2 linked regions of the Bdellovibrio bacteriovorus genome follow. The protein of the gene in region 2 interacts with the protein of the main gene of each other region in a pairwise test. Links are inferred from orthologs where the notes say so. Each region holds a gene or a part of one and is shown on either strand. Other genes may lie near its edges.

Region 1 (5,745 bases), 360 kb from region 2 along the record:
AATATTTTCCGTGAGTCCGAGGATTTAGGCCGCACGGTGACTAAGAAAGTAATTGTTCCCACTCAGGAAGAGTGTGACAGAAATTCTCGCTCACGCTCTGCGAAGCTGAGAATATTCGAGAGGAGTGCTCAGGATGAGCTCACAAAACTTTAAGCAGCTAAAACCTTTCTTCAGTATTCTTATTGTCATCTTTACTTTGTTTTCAATCGTGTTCCTGCAGATGGAAGAACGCCGTATGGGTTACAGCGTTCTGAAGCTGACCCGTGAACACAAAAAAGTCTGGGAAGAAAAACGCACCAAGGAAATCTCTTTGGCAAAAATCACTCGTCCCCAGCTTTTGGATTCCGTGGCTCAGCAAAAATTCACTCTTAAAAAGGTTCAGGCCAATCAGATCATTCATCTGACCGGCCCGCTGGCTTCTGAGATGAACACTGTGGCTGAAAAAGGCATCGCAAAAAAGGATCTGTAAGTTGAAATCACGTATTGTTGTCATCTTCGTCGGAATTCTAGTGTTGTGGTCCGCTTTGGCGATGCGCGCAGCCTATCTTCAATTTCTTCCCAACGACCGCTTGAATGCTTTGCAAAACCGTCAATTCCAAACGAAGGTTTCTTTGCCCGCGCGCCGTGGGGCGATTGTCGACAGCAATGGCCGTGACCTTGCCATGTCGGCGGCGGCTTACTCTTTGTATGCCGATCCAAAGCTTTTGGAAAACCGCAAACAGGTGGCGAGGAAGCTGGCAAAGGTTCTGAATCAATCGCCTGAATCCGTTTACGCAAAGATCAAGGACGGCAACCGCCGCTTCGTTTGGATTCAGCGCATGCTGGAACAAGACAAAGCTGACGAAATCAAATCCTGGGACATCCGCGGTCTTTCCTTTGTGGAAGAATGGCGCCGTGTTTATCCAAATGAAACTTTGCTGGCACAAACCCTGGGTTTCCTGGGCAGTGAAGGGCAGGGACTTGAAGGTCTTGAGCTGGGTTACAACCAGGCTCTGACCGGGAATAAAAAGAAAGTTCTGGTAAAGCGTGATGCTCGTGGCCGCCCGCTGATCAACGACGGTTTGATGTTCATTGAAAATCCGGAAGGGACTGAGCTGAAGCTGACTGTGGATTCTGATTTGCAGTACCGCCTTGAAAGTGAACTGGCGAACGCGGTTTCCCAGTTTGAAGCGGATCATGCAGTGGGTGTGATTCTGGATGCGAAGACTTCCAAAATTCTGGCGTTGGCATCTGCCCCGACATTTGATGTGAACAAAGCTGCCAAGGCGCCGTCTGAATATCGCCGTAATAAAATCGTCACCGACGCATTTGAGCCCGGGTCCACGATGAAAGCTTTTGTGATCGCCGCAGCTTTGCGTGATGGTCTGATTCAGCCCAACACCAAGTTCTATTGTGAAAAAGGCAGCTTCAGAGTCGGCGACCGCATCATCAAAGAAGCCGAAACCAGAGAGAAGTTCGAGGACCTGACTGTTTCTGAGATCCTGGCAGTGTCTTCCAACGTCGGTACCACCAAGATCGCTTTCAAAATGGGTCAAGAGCGTTTGCGCCAGGGCCTGCTTGATTTCGGATTCGGTCAGCGCTTGGGTGTGGATCTGCCGGGTGAAGCCCGCGGAATGGTGCAGGGGCTTCCTTGGAGACAGCATTTGCTTTCCAATATCTCTTTCGGTCACGGGATTTCCACGACACCGTTGCAGATTGCCAATGCCTTTGCGGCGATTGCCAACGGTGGTGTTCTGAATACTCCGTACATTGTACAAAGCATGCGTGATGCGGAAACCGGCGAGCTGGTTGAAGTTCAGCCAAAACCCATCCGCCGCATTCTTTCCCCCGAACAAGCCGCACAAATGCGCGCGATGTTGGTGGGAGTGACCACCAAAGGTGGTACTGGTGGTAACGCCCGCGTCGATGGTTTCATGGTGGCGGGTAAAACCGGGACAGCTCAAAAAGTAAATCCGAACGGGCGTGGCTACCTGCGTGGCGCCTATATCTCCAGCTTTGGCGGATTCATCCCAGCCAACGATCCGAAGTTCGTGATCTATGTGGCGGTGGATTCCCCGCGCAAATCCTATTACGCGGCCACAGTGGCAGCTCCAGTGTTTTCTCGAATTGCCTCTTATGCTGTTCGCAAAGAAGGCATTGCTCCATTGCAGTTGGCTGAAGAATCCACAGTGAATCCAAAAGTTCGCCGAGTGGCTTCTGAACCAAAAGCCGTCAAGAAAGCCGAAGCTCCAAGAGCGATCCTGACTGCGACTGAACTGGATAAGGTCACGAACGTTGAAACCGGTGACACCGTTCCCAACCTGATGAATCTGACCACGCGCGAAGTTCTTCGCAAAGTCAGCGGTCAGGATCTGAAAGTGAAATTCGTAGGGCAGGGCACCGTCAGCGAAGTCTTCCCAACCGCCGGCTCCCAAGTCCCCGAAAGCAAAGAAATCACCGTCATCATGAAATAGCCAAAAGGTACCTGCTTACTTTTGCAGAAGCATTGCGCCAGATGCGCCGCTTCGGAAAAAGTAAGCAGGTACCTTTTTTACCAGAGGTTTTCCTCTTTGAGCAGATTGATGGTCAGTTGTTTGGCGAGGCGGCTGCCGAATTCGGCGTTTTCCACGTCCACGGTGTCGATGTAGTTTGTTGCAAAAACATACTGGCGATCAGGTGTTTTGATGAATCCCACGAACCAGCCGATGCGGCGTTTTTGAGCTTCATCCGTATAGCCCGATCCGGTTTTTCCGCTGAACTCATAACCCTTCGGGGTCTTTTCCAGGAACATGATTTTCTTGGTCAGTTCCTGCGAGCGTTTGGTCGCCGGCAATTTATCGTACAAAAGTTTTTTCAGGAAGTCGGTCTGTTCAAATCCTGAAATGCGCAAAGAGAAGCCTTTTTCATCCGGGGTGAAAGAGGCTGGCGTCAGCCACGCGGTTTTGATGCCGCCGGAAATATCCTGATTGCCGTAATCAAACTTGCGCAGATACGTTTGCAGCTTTTGAAAACCCATCTTGCCGGTCAATACCTGGGAATACCACACAGTGGAGTTTTTCATCCATGAAGCGGCCGTCTGATCTTTGTTCCACTCGGGGATGGAGTGCTTTTTGCCGTTCCATTTGAATTTCGTGCTTTCATTTTTCAGAATGCCGGAATCAAAGCCCATCACTGCCAAGGGAACCTTGAAAGTCGAACACGCCGGACGCTGCACCTGACAGTTTTCCTCATTGATGGATTTCTGAATCTGGCCGGTTTGGGCATCAATCAGCAAAAAACAGACGGCCTTGTCCGGGTAAGGATCCGCTGCGACTGGCGCGGCTTCCTTGGCTGGAGCCTCTTTCGGGGCAGGGGAGGAACAACCCAGCAGCAGGGCAGGAATCGTTAGAAATGAGAGTGCCTTCATAAAAACTCCTTCGGATTTATAGGTTCGCATAAATTGCGGGGCAGGTCTTGCAAAATTTTTCCGACTGGAATTCGGAAACCACCGGGAACTTCCGAAGGATTCAGGGCACTTAGGGCCTCGCCTTGTTCTTGCTGCCTGTTTGCGCGGCAGCACAAGAAGCCGTGCAATCTTGTTGAAATCAAGGGGTGTTTGAATGAAAGTGTCGTTTATGGAAATCGCCGTCCGTCCGCAGGAAAACCAGCTCAAAAAATACTTCAATCTTTCCGGTTTCCGACGCGGGCAAAAAGAGATCATCGATTCGGTGATGGGCGGCCGGGATGTTCTGGCCGTTCTGCCGACCGGTGGTGGCAAATCCCTGTGCTATCAGTATCCGGCGGTTGCCACACAAAAGCTTGTCATCGTTATTTCCCCGCTGATTGCTTTGATGAAGGATCAGGTGGCTTCTTTGCGCCGTTATGGCATTCCGGCGGGCGCCCTGCACTCCGGACAAAGTGATGACGACAAACGTGAGGTCTTCGCCGACATCAACAAGGGCGGCGCCTTCGTGTTGTATCTTTCCCCGGAGCGCGCTCAGAAAGAGGGCTTCCATCGCTGGGTGCAAAACCGTCAGGTCGGCCTTTTTGCGATTGATGAAGCTCACTGCGTGTCCCAGTGGGGGCATGACTTCCGTGAAGAATATGCGCAGCTCAATGTTTTGAAAAAGCTGTGCCCGGATGTTCCCGTGCTGGCACTGACCGCGTCGGCGACACCGACCGTCTTGGATGATATTTCCAAGCATCTGAAGCTGCAAAAGCCCGAGCGCATGGTTCACGGATTCTACCGTTCCAACCTGTACTATCAAGTGGAGCTGTGTGAAGACGAAGACGCCAAGCTTCTGCTGCTGCTTCAAAGTATCAAACAAACCCCTCAAGGGCGCATTATCGTTTACTGTGGGACTCGCAAGGTCACTGAAAGCATTGCGGCTTTCCTGCAAAAGAAGTTCGGTAAAACTGTGGGCTACTATCATGCCGGTCTGACTTCCGAAACTCGCACCAGCACCCAGGAAGCTTACGCCAAAGGGGAGCTGCGCATTCTGGTGGCGACCAATGCCTTCGGTATGGGTATCGATCAGCCGGATGTGCGTCTGGTGGTGCATTTCCAGATTCCTGCCAATATCGATGCTCTTTATCAGGAAATGGGACGTGCGGGCCGTGACGGCGAGCATTCGACCTGCCTGACTTTGTATTCGAAGAAAGACAAGGGTCTTCAGTCCTTCTTCATTCACAGCTCGGAAGCACCGGATGAAATCAAAGACGCGCGCTGGAGAAATCTGGACGCCCTGGTGAACTATTCCGAAGGTGGAGAGTGTCGTCACGCCGAGATTCTTACTTACTACAAAGACTCCCAGCGCATCGAGCGCTGTGGGCACTGTGACAGTTGTGATCCGAAATCAAGTCGTCGCATCCAGAAGTCTGTGACTCCGCTGGCGAAGATGGATCAGGTTGTCACCAAACTGAAAAAGGCCTCCAGCAAATCCAAAAAAATCACCAACACCGACGATATCGTGCTGGATGAGATTCAGGAAAAACGTATGGAGCTTCTGAAGCGCTGGAGACGTGAAAAGGCGAAAGAGCTGGATGTGCCAGCCTTCGTGGTCTTCGGTGATTTGACCCTGCGCCAACTGGCGGTGAAAAACCCACGCACTCTTGATGAGATGAAAAACATCTATGGCATCGGGGATTCCAAGCTGGAAAAGTTCGGATGGGATATTCTGGCGGAACTGGGTGATCCTACACGCCGCCTTTAGTGGCGGCTAAAGCCCCTTATCAGCTTCAAACTGAGTCAGAACCACATCCTGGCTTGTAATGCCGATATAGGTCGGCGAAATCATCCAGGAACCGCTGTTGAAATACCTTCCTTGGGGCAGATCAATGGTGCCGGGATGGTGAGTGTGACCAAAGATGATGGCATCAAAGCCGCGGGAGCAGATTTCTTCAGCCGCGATCACAAAGTCCGGATGTTCCCCGGGCAGGCATGGAACTTCGCTGCTGCCGCGGAAGCGCCGGCGCAGACGGGACTTTATTTCTTCAAACTTAATCCAGGCTTTATAAATTCGCGGGCTGACCATCAGGGCAAAACCACCCAGCCAGGTCAGGAACTCATACAGATCGGGGCGTTTCACAAAGAACGGGTCGTACAAGTGGCCGTGCTCGATGCGAATGCGCTGCTTGCCACACTGAACATTTAAAAATGGCGCCAGGGTTAACGGGCCCCAGTCCTCCAGAAAGTTTTCAAGGACGATGTCGTGGTTTCCGACGACGTAAAACACGCGATTTCCAGCTTTGGTGATGGCTTTGACGGCGCGAAACACCTCGGGCACA
Region 2 (7,490 bases):
TTTTAAAACAAAGGTAGCTCCGTCCGCATCGGCAATCACCCGGGCGGCAGTCCGCACCAGCTTTGTGATTTCATCTAAAGACCGGGCCGCAGACAGGTTTTGAATCACTTCCACAAGCTTTCTGACACCGCCATCATACGACATGAAACCTCCGAACAAGCGCTGGTCTCAGACTATGTGGGTTCAAAAAATTGTCCATCAAAGACAATCTTGAGAATCTTGAAGATGTAAACAAACAAAAAATATCTATTTATTGCAGACGGTAATCAAGAAGCTTTAACACCGACGTGAACCAAAGTTGGTTGTAAAAGCCTTTGGACTTCCTGCGGTTTCAAAGAAACCAGGAATCCACGCTTGCCGCCATTGATATAAATAAGATCCAGATCCAGAATGGTTTTTTCCATGTACACAGGCATCTCGCGTTTGGTTCCAAACGGAGATGTTCCGCCGACCTGATAACCTGAATGGCGATCCGCCACTTCAGGCTTGCACGGAGAAATCGTTTTCACACCCAGCTCACGCGCCAGTTGTTTTGTTGAGACCTGCAAATCCCCGTGCATCAAAACCACCAGGGGTTCCTTTTTTTCATTTTCCATGATCAGGGTTTTGATCACGTGATGTTCAGGAACTCCCAGTTCTTTTGAGGAATGAGACGTGCCGCCTTTTTCTTCATAGGGAAAAAGATGTCCGGTGTACTGCACCTGATGTTTTTGCAGTTCACGAATAGCCAGGGTCACAGGAAATTTGTCTTTGTCGCTCATGGCCCCAGTGTAACTCCGGGGCCCGAGCAAATCATTCACTTTTCGTGCACAGATGACTCATCAGGTCCCCGGCGGCATCAAGCCGGCGTTCTTTGCCGTACATACTGGCAACATGATCGAACACCGCCTGATTTTTGGTGACTGGATAAACCTCTGCACCTTCACGATAAGTTGGCGTGTAAGAAGCGCCAAAGACTTTCACCCGGCCGGCGCTGCGGGCCAGCCCCAGATAAACCACCAGACCGGTCTTTCGCGCCAAGCCCGCCTGCCCCGCCACGAAGTTCCCCAGTGAATAGGCCACAAGTGTTTCGCGCCCGTCCTTGGTGACATACTTTTCCCACGGTTGCAGCACATGGGGGTGCGAGCCGATGATTGCCGTCACCCCGGCCTCCAGATAGCGTTTTGCAAAAGCCTTCTGCCGAGAATCAGGAGAATGTTTGTATTCCTGCCCCCAGTGCGGCAGCAAAATCAGCGCATCGACACTGGAATCCGCAGTGATGCTTTTAATCAGCTCCACCATCTTGTCGGGGTTCTTATAACAAAACAGCACCTGATCCCTGCTGTCGTTGTGTCCGTTGCTCATTTCCGTGCAGCCTAGGAAGGCCACCCGGAAGCCCCCAATGGTGGCAATGTGATGGAAGGCCCCGCTGCGTTCTGATGACAGACGAATGCCCACAGTGGGAATCCCCACATTGCGTGCCGCGCGAATGGTCTTGTCAATCCCCAGCCAACTGCGATCCAAAGAGTGATTATTGGCCACGGTCAAAAGATCATAACCCGAGCGATACAGATCCGACAAAATACGCGGATGATAGTTGAAGGAAAAATTAGAGCCCGAATACACCACCTCATCATAGATAAAGCCGACGTCGCCGTGGTCCTTGCCTCGCTTATCGACCCCCAATGCAGCCGGTCCCTCCAGATTGCCCACAGAAAAATGTGCTTTGGTCATCAGCGCATCGGTCCTTCGCCAGATTTGGCTAAAGTGCTGCGTGCCGCTGACTACAGCACGGTACAAAGCCTCATGCACCAGAATATCACCCACGAAGGACAGACTGATTCGGTCCTGCCCGTCCTGACATTCCGTCTGAAACTGCACATCCGGCGCGGCCCTGGCCTGGGTGGGGTGAATGAAAAGAACCGCAATCAAAAGAAGGATGAAGTGATGTCTTGGCATAGACTTCACTTTTTCCTGAATTTAATGCCGAGGCAAAAGCACCTTCGCGGCTTTGAATAAATACAGCGCTGGCAAAAGGCAGCAGACTAAAGCTGCGCGCTGCTTTTCGCCATCTTCTGTGCGTACTTGAAAAACGGATTGTCAGAGCCCAGTTTGTTTTCCAGAAAGGCCTCGGCCTTTTCGGGACTGAGGTTTTGAGACTGAAGCCAGAGGTCTTCGAAAAGATTCTGGGAAGCGGCCATGTTCAGGGAGGGAAAACTGGAATCCTGCACTTCACCATAACCCACCAGAAGCAGATAATTCCACAGGGGCTTCATCGCCCGGTTGTAGTGGCTTTCCATCAGCTTTCCCTGCCAGCCCAGATTTTCCTTGATCACTTTGGTGGACTGCGGGGAATCCAGCAGAAAACTATCCAACGCTTCCTGACTGGAACGCGGCAGTTGAAGGCGCCCCTGAGAACTGCCCAGATAGGCCAGCAGATTTACGAACACTTCCTTTGAAAAAAAGGTCGCGCGGTTGCGGAACCACTTGGCATAGATGACTTCCTCACTGCGTGACAGCTCTTCGCGCAGCACCCACATTTCAGCCACGCGGTTGTCGCCCTCCTGATCCCACTCCCAGCGCATTTTGGTGCGCGGATAAAGTTCAGACCACAGGCTTGCCGGCTCTTTGCGGTTTTCCAAAGGATACACCAGCAGACAGCCCCGCTCGTTGATTGCCTTCACCATCTGCGCTTTTTTCTTTTTTGAACTCATGGGAAAATTCTATTCCTGCAGGGTCACGGGCGCAACCTCGAGTTCAAAGGCCGGGGCACCGGATTCCAGCCACGCCTTCAGCAGTTCATACTGACGCACAGTCAGCATGCCTCCCAGAGGCATGCGTTTTTCCACGATGGCCGCCTGATAGATTCTTGCGGCGTTGAAGCTGGCCTCTGCATAGGAATCCAAAGCAACCCCGCCCCGTGTGACTCCAAACAGATGACTGTGACAGCGATAGCAACTGACCGAAAAGACTTCCGCATCCACATTGGGATAATGCAGTTCCTGCGGATCCACGGGCTTTTGCGGATTGGTGTCGGGATCTTTTTGCCCCGAGCTGTCCCCAGAGGAAATCGCCCCGCAGGAAACCAGTCCCGACGTCAGCAGCAAAAGCACAAACCAGACAAAATGGTGCATAAATCCCCTCGTGACTTAATGAAAGCTTTGGGGATTCGGCGGAGGAAGGCAATCTGTCCTTCAACGCTGGATTTTAGTTGGCGGACTCATCTTCTTCGCTGTCAAACTTCAGATCCAGGAAGTCCAGAACAGAAGCATCGGCGGCTTTGGGAATGGCCGGAGCCACGCGATTCAGAATACGGCGCTGACGGCCGACAACATAGTTGGAAGGCCGGTCAATACGGAAGCGCCGCGGATTTGGCAAAACGGCAGCGATCAACGACGCCTGATAAGGATTGATATTGCGGGCGCTGCGTTTGAAGTACTTCTGCGAAGCCGCCTCGACCCCGTAAACTCCAGGACCCAGTTCGATCACATTCAGGTAAACTTCCATGATGCGCTCTTTGGGCCAGGTGAATTCAATCAAAATGGTGAAATAGGCTTCAAGCCCTTTGCGAACCCAGTCGCGCTGGGGCCACAAGAACACATTCTTGGCCGTTTGCTGGGTGATGGTGCTGGCGCCTTTTTTTCGTTTATGGGTCTTGTTGTACTTCATCGCCTTTTCAATGGCGTCAAAGTCAAAACCATTGTGCTCAAAGAAGCGATAGTCCTCGGCCTTCAGAACGGCTTTTTGCACGGATGGGGAAATCTCTTCCAGCGGCACCCAGTCCTTGTGAATGCCGACAAACTCTTCACCCCACAACGAACTGACCGAGCGAATCACCATCAAAGGTGTCAGCGGCACCGGAACGAAGCGATAAAGTAAAACGAATCCCAGACTGCTCACGAAAAAGAGCAGCACTGCTTTCAGGATCCATTTTCTTAAAGTTTGCCAACGACTGCGCATGTTTTTACAAAAGACCCGGTTGAACCACCTCAATCCAATATTGATCCGGATCTTTGATAAAAGCGATGTTTTTCATGCCGCCCTCGCCCAGACGTTTTTGAAAGGTCACACCCAGGGATTCAAAACGGGCACAGGCCTGCTGAATGTCCGGGACTGAAATACAGATATGACCAAAACCGCGAGGTTCGGTATTGCCGTTATGGTAGGGAGTGGTCTCTTGCTCTTCGGTGCCCCAGTTGTGGGTCAGCTCCAGAACTGCTTCCCGACCAAAGGCATAGCGGGCATTGGCTTCGTTCTCGGCAGGGACATCCGTTCCTTCCGGCACATAGGCCAAAAAGAACAAAGAAAACTTCCACTCGGCAAAATCCAGTTTGCGCACCAGCTTCATCCCCAAAATGCGGGTGTAAAAATCCAGGGAGGCTTTAGGATCTTTGATTCTAAGCATCGTGTGGTTGAATACGTACTTTTGTGTTTCTTTGTCGGGGCTCACGCACACCCCCGCGATGTTTGACATGGAATTCTCCTAACCGTGGCCTATTCATAACATGCTTTTGACAACAGTACAAAAAGGCATTTGGTAGAGGGTAAATAGGTATAGATTGTTTCCCCTCTGGAACACCGATAAAATGGACTCATGTTCCAACGGCTTCTTAAGACCTGGGCTTTTCAAACCTTTCTTATTTTTGTTCTGTATTATCTGACAGGACGGCTGGGGCTTTTGCTAGCGTTACCCCCGGGTTATGCGTCATTGGTTTGGCCCCCATTTGGTATCAGTATCGCGGCGTTGTTGCTTTTTGGAATCAACCGCTGGCCCGGCGTTCTTGTGGGTGCCTTCCTGATCAATGCCCGCAACCTGGAAACTATTTCAAATCTGCTGCTGCCTCTGGGAATTTCTGTCGGAAACACCCTGTCGGTGGTCATCGCCGCCGTTTTAATCCGACGTTTTCTCCGTTTTCCAAAGCGCTTCTATCTTGAGCGCGAAGTGATTCTGTTTCTGTTTTTAGCAGGACCGGTCGCGGCCCTGATCAGTGCCAGTTGGGGCGTGGGACTGCTTTATTTCAACCACGTGCTGACGCCCAAAAATATTTCAATGAACTGGATTCACTGGTTCGTCGGGGATTCCATAGGCGGTCTGATCCTTGCGCCACTGGCCCTGATGTTCTCCACCCAGTCACGCCGTTACTGGCTGAAGTCTGTCACCAAAGTTCTTGTCCCGGTGTGCGTGGCCTTTGCCCTGATTCTTTCCGCCTCTCAATACCTGACCCACTCGGAGAAAGAGAAACAGGCCGCCGAGTTCACCCGCAAGGCTGAATTCACCTTCAATGTTCTGGAAAAGGACTTCAACGGCAACATCGACATGCTGGTGTCCCTGAAAAGCTTCTTTGACAGCTCTACCACGGTGACCCGTCAGGAATTCCATGATTTTGCCACCACCCTGCATTCGCGCCGACCCGAAGTTCAGGCCCTGGCCTGGATTCCGTATGACCGAAAACAGCCGGAAAAATTCCAGATTGAATACATTGAACCCGTTTCCCAAAACAGCCAGGTGCTGGGCTATGATTTCGGAAATCATCCCGAGCGCAGCACACTGCTAAAAAAAGCGCTTGAGAAAAAACGCATCATCACCTCAAGCCCTGTTGAACTGAATGAATTCAACCACACCTCCCGCGGGATCTATCTGATGATGGCCATCGGCCGACCGGAAGGGGTGCTGCTGGAGGTCGTGCGTCTGGACGGAATATTGCGCGACCTGACTGATGTGCTGAATGACCCGAGCTATCGTGTTTTGATTGAAGACGTCACCCAGGCGTCCGCCCGCGAATTAATGATCGACACCCTGAACGACCGGGCTGGTGAGTTTCATGCGGACTTCAAATGGAGCTCGCATCTTGAGGTCGGCGATCGACAGTGGGAAGTCACCGTTCAGCAGGACATCTCGTTGCGGGAAGGATCGGCATTCAATGCGGCGGTGTTCCTGCTGACGTCCCTGGTCTTTGTGTTTTTGATCTGTGCCCTGCTGCTGACCATCGCCAACCGGATCATCACGGTGGAAGAAATCGTGGACGAGAAAACCCAGCATCTGATCGACCTCAATGTTCAGCTTAAGAAAGCCTCTGAAACCAAATCCGAATTCCTGGCCAACATGAGCCACGAAATCCGCACCCCCCTGAATGTGATTGTCGGCATGTCCGACCTGCTTGAGGAATCCACGCTGAACGAAGAGCAGAAACACTATGTCGATATTTCGAAAAAGGCCGGACACAATCTTTTAAGCATCATCAACGACATTCTGGATATTTCGAAAATTGAGGCGGGCCTGGTGACTTTGGAAAAAACCGAAGTCAACCTGCACAGTCTGGTCGCCGACGTCACGGAAATGTTTGAACTGAAGGCCCGCGAAAAAAATCTGGAACTGACTGTTTACCTTAGCGAGGACACACGCGGGATATTCATGGGTGATCCGACGCGCATCCGGCAGGTTCTTTCCAATCTGATCAGCAACTCCATAAAGTTCACCAACGAAGGATTCATCCGGGTCGAGCTGATGAAGAACCAAACTAATATGGAAGGCAACCTGATCTTCCACGTCAGCGACACCGGCATTGGCATTCCGCGAGAAAAAATTCCGCAGTTGTTTCAGCCATTCACCCAGGCTGATTCCACCATCACCCGCAAGTTCGGCGGCACCGGGCTGGGGCTTTCCATTTCAAAACGTCTGGTTAAGATGATGAATGGCGATATCACCATTGAAAGTGAACTGCATCGCGGAAGCCGTTTTTCATTCAGTCTGGATCTGCCCTGGCTGCGTGACGTGCAGGAAGAATTGCTGGCTCAGGTCACGGCCACTGTCCCGGCTTCGTCTTCACAGACCCCGCAGGAACCCCTGTCCATCCTTATTGTTGATGACACCGACGACAACCGTCTGTTGATCAAGGCTTATCTGAAAAACACGCCTCACCGGATCACAGAAGCCGCCAATGGCCAACAGGCGCTGGACCTGGTGCAAAAGCAGCGGTTTGATCTGATATTAATGGATATGCAGATGCCGGTGATGGATGGCTTCACCGCCACCCAGAAAATTCGCAAATGGGAAAAGGATCACAAACTGCCGGCCGCCACGATCTGGGCGCTGACCGCCTTTGCTCTGAAAAACGAGATCGATCGCAGTCTTTCTGTTGGCTGCAACATGCATCTGGTAAAACCGCTGCGCAAAGCAGATCTGCTGAATCATATTCAAAAACTGAGCGAAGAACGACACCAGCATCGCTAGTGCGTCATGACAGAGGTGGAGCCACGCTGCCACCGATAAAGCTGGCCCGGCCCTTGCTATATGGATTCCCAGGTGACCGATGTCACCAGTTTCTGGGGGGAAACATTATGATCTGGCGGGGAATCACATCATTAATTGGAATGTCCTTATTGTTATCGGCACCAGCCGCCTTGGCCCAAACGCCACCAGGCATCCGCATTCACAGCATCCAGGCCGTGGGCTCGGGATGTCCAGCGGGCACTTACAACGCCACAATTTCACCGGATGCACAGACCTTCTC

Evidence for each region.
Region 1: the proteins of mtgA (region 2) and B9G79_RS03290 interact in binary tests that used the Escherichia coli proteins (3 or more experiments, as listed by UniProt). The link is inferred for Bdellovibrio bacteriovorus from one-to-one orthologs.

The regions. Positions count from the first base shown.
Region 1 is NZ_CP020946.1:656,387-662,131, forward strand. The notes cover bases 1-2,961. They hold B9G79_RS03290 (penicillin-binding transpeptidase domain-containing protein), read left to right. Parts: upstream 1-470; coding sequence 471-2,453; downstream 2,454-2,961. Other genes in these bases: rsmH (16S rRNA (cytosine(1402)-N(4))-methyltransferase RsmH), read left to right, coding at 1-153; B9G79_RS03285 (hypothetical protein), read left to right, coding at 134-469; B9G79_RS03295 (penicillin-binding transpeptidase domain-containing protein), read right to left, coding at 2,531-2,961. Also shown: more of B9G79_RS03295, read right to left, coding at 2,962-3,385; B9G79_RS03300 (RecQ family ATP-dependent DNA helicase), read left to right, coding at 3,579-5,171; B9G79_RS03305 (UDP-2,3-diacylglucosamine diphosphatase), read right to left, coding at 5,178-5,745. UniProt on the Escherichia coli protein: Essential cell division protein that catalyzes cross-linking of the peptidoglycan cell wall at the division septum. Required for localization of FtsN.
Region 2 is NZ_CP020946.1:1,017,828-1,025,317, reverse strand. Bases 2,064-4,920 are described here. They hold mtgA (monofunctional biosynthetic peptidoglycan transglycosylase), read right to left. Parts: upstream 3,940-4,920; coding sequence 3,187-3,939; downstream 2,064-3,186. Other genes in these bases: B9G79_RS04985 (ATP-binding protein), read left to right, coding at 4,658-4,920; gloA (lactoylglutathione lyase), read right to left, coding at 3,944-4,453; B9G79_RS05000 (hypothetical protein), read right to left, coding at 2,703-3,113; B9G79_RS05005 (AlkZ-related protein), read right to left, coding at 2,064-2,693. In the rest of the region: B9G79_RS05020 (ATP-binding protein), read right to left, coding at 1-144; ybaK (Cys-tRNA(Pro) deacylase), read right to left, coding at 267-761; B9G79_RS05010 (CapA family protein), read right to left, coding at 793-1,938; more of B9G79_RS05005, read right to left, coding at 2,025-2,063; more of B9G79_RS04985, read left to right, coding at 4,921-7,210; B9G79_RS04980 (DUF4360 domain-containing protein), read left to right, coding at 7,351-7,490. UniProt on the Escherichia coli protein: Peptidoglycan polymerase that catalyzes glycan chain elongation from lipid-linked precursors. May play a role in peptidoglycan assembly during cell division in collaboration with other cell division proteins.